Linked DNA regions of Marinagarivorans cellulosilyticus. The protein of the gene in region 1 interacts with the protein of each later gene in a pairwise test. Links are inferred from orthologs where the notes say so. Each region holds a gene or a part of one and is shown in the gene's direction. Other genes may lie near its edges.

Region 1 (3,218 bases):
GCCTTGCGCTGTCACCGACAAGCGCAAACCTTTTGATTCCGCTTTAGTGACCTCGACACTGACCAAGGCTGCATCCACCTGCGGAGGTCGCATTTCAGGCTTTGGTTTCGCAAAAACCACCACAGACAACGCAATGCTGCCAGCAACAAAAATTCCAGCTGGAAGCCAAGCTTTCCCCAAACCCACAGACATTCTCCTTAACCCTACCGGGTAACCATTAGTCGTCTTTTAACTAAACCGCTTTAAAGTGGCTTATATGTTCATAAAGACTACCACAAGTTCCCAAAATCCCTGCGGGCAAGCAATAAAAAGTCCGGTAATCAAATATTCTTATTAGGCAGAACGCCGCATATTTCGTGCAACATTTGGCACAACTAGCTCAGCATTAATTGTTTCACTAAGCTTTTCACTGCGCTCGTTTAAGCTTTTAAGTGCTGCCGATAAGTCGCGGGCGCGCAGCGGCTTTGCCAGCCCCGAACCACTCTTGCTTTTACCGTACTGGATAATGGCGAACTGGCCATCATGTCGGCGCACAAAACTGGCGCCCTCTTTCGACTCAACATTGACAAAGAACAGCTCCGAATCTTCGACTGTACCAAGCTGCCATTCATCTTGCGTTTTAATAGCCACAATAGACACCATACTGGCCAGCAACGTAACCTCATCTTTTGTTAACCCAATAGGTGCAATTTTTTTACAGCTTGCTTTGCCGCTACGAGAACCCTTATGGCCGAACAACTCACCAGCCTGCTTGAAAAACGCAGTTTTATTAAACATTTTTAAATTCCTACACTCGATAAACACAACAAGAATGTACAAATATTGACCATTTCTGACAAATAACACCACCCCCTAGAAAAGACGTATTACGCGCCAGAAGCCAAGCTGCGCGAGCCTACATTAAGGTAGAAAACCTAAGGCCTTCATTTTTAACACATTAACCCCGGCTCAAAGCCACTCCCTTATACTCCAACCAACAGTAAAATTAGCCCGCTATAAATAACTATTCCTAATAATGGCACCCATTAACACAAGGGTAGATTTTTTGAGACTCGCCCCCAATAATGACCCAACCGTTATACAAATCCGCCGCCAGCAACAAGGACCAGCAATGCCAAGCCAAGACACCCTCTGGCAAACTATATTGTCTGAAACCCGCGACCAAGCCGCTAACGAGCCCGCCCTTGCGAGCTTTTTACATGCGACCGTACTAAACCATGACACACTCGAAGCCGCTTTGAGTTACCACCTAGCTAACAAACTTGGCAGCTCAGAGATTTCTGACTTACAAGTCAGAGAGATTATCGAAAAGGCCTTTAAGAGCGAGCCCAGTATCGGCCAAGCTATAAGAGCAGACTTGCATGCCGTGTTTGATCGCGACTCGGCCTGCGATAGCTACTTATACCCGCTGCTTTACTTTAAGGGGTTTCAAGCACTGCAAAGCTACCGTATTGCTCACTGGCTGTGGCGCCAAAACCGAAAATGCCTTGCACTGTTTTTACAAAGCCGCATTGCCATTACCTATAGCGTGGATATTCACCCTGCGGCAAAGCTGGGCAAGGGCATAATGCTAGACCATGCAACAGGCATTGTGATCGGTGAGACAACGGTAGTGGAAGATGACGTCTCCATTATGCAAGAGGTCACTTTGGGCGGAACAGGCAAAGAATGCGGAGACCGGCACCCCAAAGTAAGGCACGGTGTTTTAATTAGCGCCGGCGCTAAAATACTCGGCAACATAGAGATAGGAGCCAACGCTAAGGTTGGTGCCGGCAGTGTTGTATTAAAAGATGTTGCGCCACAAACAACCGTTGCCGGCGTACCAGCAGTTGTAGTCGGTAAAACCGCAAGCGCATCGCCAGCGCTGGATATGAACCACGAAATAAGTTGTGACGCGGAATGCTTCGGTAAAGCCGATAGCTAAACGCAACGTAACTATTCACGTGGGTCAGGTGGGCGCGAAATAATGGTCACCGCAAAGGCGAATTGATTGTTTTCTGGGCATTCACGCGTCTGGAACGCTTGCATAGCGACCAAGGATGGCAATGTCATTAACTTAAGGCAAGTTAAGCGGTAGGCGGTGATTTTTCAGGACCCTCACGCGCCGGGAGCGCGTGCGGAGCGTCCATGGATTGGCTTGAGCGAGTCCAGAAAAATTGTCGGCTGCCGCTAAGTTAATGACATTGCCAAGGATGTAGGTTCCACGCATGGCGTCTCCGTCTAATCCTGTTGTAATTAATATTGCGCCTTAGCGCACCATCGCTGCCGACTTAACCTGCGCCCAAACCGACATGCCCACCTTAAGGCCCAGCTGCTCAACAGAGCGCTTAGTAACGCGGGCCATTAAATAATCACCACCAGACGCCAGCCTTATCAGTGACATAGCTTCATCGTGGTCATCTACAATATCAACCACCTGCGTGCTTAGCCTGTTGGCAATGCTAGTATCTTGATGCTCTGCTAATGTCAGGCTCACATCCTTAGCATGAATGCGAATTCGCACCGCCTGCGATAATGCCGCACCACTATCACGCAGCCACAAATAGCCACCGCTGTACTGCACACGCATTAAATGCCACTGGGCATCACGTTCAACAACAATACCTTTTAGCACAACCGCCATATCATTATTGAGCCACAAGGCAACATCGACCCGAGAAAAAACATCAGCCACATCACCTTGTGATACAACCTTCCCCTGCTCCATTAACACAACCTGATCCGCCAATCGCGCCACCTCTTCCAGAGAGTGAGTGACATAAATAATCGGAACGTTAAAAGCCGCCCTTAAGTGCTCAAGGTAAGGCAGTATTTCTTGTTTGCGCGCGCTATCTAAGGACGCAAGCGGCTCGTCCATCAACAATAATCGAGGCTGAGCCAATAATGCGCGCGCTATAGCAACGCGCTGGCGCTCGCCCCCCGAAAGCTCATGCGGATAACGCGCAAGCAGCGGCGAAAGTGCCATCACATCTACCACTTGCTGGTAATTAACTGCGTGCGTTTTGCCGGCTGCACGTTTTATCGCATATTGCAGGTTGGCCTGCGCAGTTAGGTGAGCGAATAAACTCGCCTCTTGAAATACAAAACCTATTGCACGTCGATGAACTGGCATACTAGTCGTATTACTTTGCCAACTCTCACCATTAACAGTGCATTCGCCCTGCGAAACAGCTTCTAGCCCCGCTATGCAACGCAGCAAGGTTGTCTTACCCGAGCCA
Region 2 (3,032 bases), 410 kb from region 1 along the record:
TGTTGTGGGCCAAGGGGATTTTTCACGATCGATTTCGACAAGTTCTTCTTTGTCGAAACTAAATTTGACCTTCGGGTCGCTTAGGGCTGCGACGACTTTCTCTAGACGGTCTGTTAGCCGTTGGCGGTAGCGCTCGTAGATGGTGAAACCATAAGTGAGATCGCCAGACTTGAAATCGTCATCAAACTTGTTTTTGTGCTTCAAAAACTCTTCAACATCAGCGGCTAAAAAAAACATCCGGGCGGGGTCTAAGCTCGCGAGGTATTTTTCAAGGAATGCTTGCGATAGGGCATCATCAACGGCTTGTTCTCGGTAGTGCCGGCTACTGAGCATCTCGACAAGTTTTTTGGTGGTGACTGACTGCATTTTAGTGGGTTCAATGGCTTTTTCGGCTGTAATTGCCAAACAATCCAAGTTCAAGCCCATTAGGCATCCAGTAACGATAAGCTGTTTTAACAAAATACTACCCCTGAAATAGAGACCTACACGGTCGCGATGTGGTTAGGTGTTGAAACTACAGGCAAGCTAACCACTCAATATGTGCGCATAACCATCGACTTGTTCGTTTTATAGGGCATTTACGAATGGAACCCCAGAAAGATAAAACATATATCAAACTTAGCGAGCAAGCAAACTTCAGACATGGATGTGCTTCTTTTGTTTCGTTGACCGCTAAATTTTATGCACGGCGGTTTATTGGTAACTTACGCTCTATGTCTACAGGGCTAAATCAGAAGCCCCCTTATATTCGTGATACATTTATCACTCGTTAACAGTACTACCACTTACTACCTTAAAAACATCAATACCGCATAGGAGCGACACTAATGAAATACAACTCCATTCTCGATACGATTGGTAATACGCCACATGTAAGAATTAATAAGCTCTTTGGGGATCAACATGAGGTGTGGATGAAGGTCGAGCGTTTTAACCCTGGAGCGAGCATTAAAGATCGCATTGCCCTAGAAATGATAGAGCAAGCAGAGAAGGATGGGTTGATTACTGAGGGTTCGACGATAATTGAGCCAACTTCAGGTAATACTGGCATTGGCTTAGCCATGGTTGCGGCGGTCAAAGGGTATAAGTTGGTGTTGGTTATGCCTGAATCTATGTCGATTGAGCGCCGTAAAATAATGAAGGCGTATGGTGCACAGTTGATTTTGACGCCAAAAGAGCAGGGGATGGGAGGTGCTTTAAATAAGGCGGCGGAACTGGTTGAGCAAACCAACAACGCTTGGATGCCACAGCAATTTGAAAACCCAGCCAATATTGACGCGCATCGCAAGGCAACGGCAAAAGAAATTTTGGCAGATTTCCCCGAAGGCTTGGATTACTTGATCACAGGCGTTGGCACTGGAGGACATATAACGGCATGTGCCGAGGTGCTAAAGGCAGCTTTCCCAGCCCTTCAGGTGATTGCCGTTGAGCCGGAAAAGTCACCAGTTATCAGTGGTGGAGAAAAGGGTTTACACAAATTACAAGGTATTGGCGCTGGCTTTATCCCTGCAAACCTCAATACGGAGTTGCTTGATGGCACTGAGTTGGTTAGCGAAGAAGCAGCTTTTTCTATGTGCGCTCAAGCAGCTTCGAAGGAAGGCTTGTTTGTTGGTATATCTTCTGGCGCCAGCCTAGCGGCGGTGAAAAACCGTTTGGGCGGCATACCTACGGGGTCTAAGGTGTTGGTATTTAGCTACGATACAGGCGAGCGTTACCTATCAATGGAAGGCTTGTTCGATTAATTGCGCACCTTTGGTGTTTTGATGATGTAACCGGCGTGCTCCCAAGCTTGCGGGTTACATTGTTGCATAAACCTTGATCCGATAATCGCAGCCTAAAAATTGGGCTACACTGAAAAGTAACTCAATATTGAATGATGGCTGTGGTTATGCTTTATCTTTTATTGTTGGTGGCTGCTGTTTTGTTAGTTGTCAGCATTTTCTTCGCCGTACAGGCGGCTAAGGCTCGCACCGCGCTTGCCGACAAAGAGCATTTAGCTGAGCAGTTACGCATGCAATATGACGATGCGTTTAGCCAGTTGGAATCTACCAAAGCTACCGATTTAAAAACTAGCGAATTACAAGCCGAAGTTTCTGAGTTAGAGAAGCAAAACAGCAACCTTCGCGCCCAATTAGATGAAATAGCCTCTCGCTCAAGCCAGTTAGAGCAAGCCCTTAGAGCCTCTCAGGCTGACCTTACGCGCTTTAATGATCACCAAAATCATAATGAAGTCATTTTGCAGGGTTTGGTGAAAGAAATGCAGCGTTTGAAAGACCTTTTATTAACTTTTGAACGCTGGAATTTAGAGCTAACATCGTTAATTGATCACAACAAAATGATGCAAGCGCAAAACGAAGACTTCAGTACGATTGTTAAACAAACCATTATTTTAGCGCTAAATGCCAGTATTGAAGCCGCTAGGGCAGGTGAGTATGGCCGAGGCTTTGCGGTTGTTGCGGACGAGGTAAGGTCTTTAGCGGTGAAATCGGAAGACCTTAACAATGAGTATAAGTCGCACCTTTCAAAGAACGAGGTCATTACGATATCGACCTTTCAGGATATTCAGGCCAGTAGTCAGCTGATACTAACCGCTATTAACAACTTCTCTAGCCGCTTAAACCAGATTCAGTTATAGGGAGCCGGTTATGGCATTTTCTACGCGTTCGCAAGAGTGCTTCAATAAGGTGTTATGTCATTCTTTAAAGACAGCGGCGAGCGATATCTTTTCTTCAAGTAGTTTGCTTGAGGCAGCTGCCAACGATGAAGATTTAGCCAAGGTGAAGATGTCTAGAATTATGCTGACTATTGCCGGCATTGATTTTCGCATTACTTTTTTACTGCATTATAGAGATGACGAACTTATTCGTTCGGTCATTAAATCGGCGGCCAACGAAGAAGGCGGCGTTAATAATATTATCGATGATAGCGAAGAGCTTGATGCCTATTTTTTGGAGATGGGAAACCGTTTTTGCGGGGAGGCTAAAAGGTTGTGTTATGAGAGCTTTGACCACTTGGGTATGTCTACGCCTTGT

The links. Proteins that work in one complex are often made in the same cells at the same time.
Region 2: the proteins of cysE (region 1) and cysK interact in binary tests that used the Escherichia coli proteins (3 or more experiments, as listed by UniProt). The link is inferred for Marinagarivorans cellulosilyticus from one-to-one orthologs.

The regions. Positions count from the first base shown.
Region 1 is NZ_AP023086.1:3,982,183-3,985,400, forward strand. The notes cover bases 248-3,017. They hold cysE (serine O-acetyltransferase), read left to right. Parts: upstream 248-1,111; coding sequence 1,112-1,924; downstream 1,925-3,017. Other genes in these bases: MARGE09_RS16145 (hypothetical protein), read right to left, coding at 334-777; modC (molybdenum ABC transporter ATP-binding protein), read right to left, coding at 2,249-3,017. Outside these bases: MARGE09_RS16140 (efflux RND transporter periplasmic adaptor subunit), read right to left, coding at 1-192; more of modC, read right to left, coding at 3,018-3,218.
Region 2 is NZ_AP023086.1:3,571,913-3,574,944, forward strand. Bases 1-2,784 are described here. They hold cysK (cysteine synthase A), read left to right. Parts: upstream 1-827; coding sequence 828-1,742; downstream 1,743-2,784. Other genes in these bases: MARGE09_RS14405 (carboxy terminal-processing peptidase), read right to left, coding at 1-426; MARGE09_RS14415 (methyl-accepting chemotaxis protein), read left to right, coding at 1,889-2,635; MARGE09_RS14420 (hypothetical protein), read left to right, coding at 2,646-2,784. In the rest of the region: more of MARGE09_RS14420, read left to right, coding at 2,785-3,032.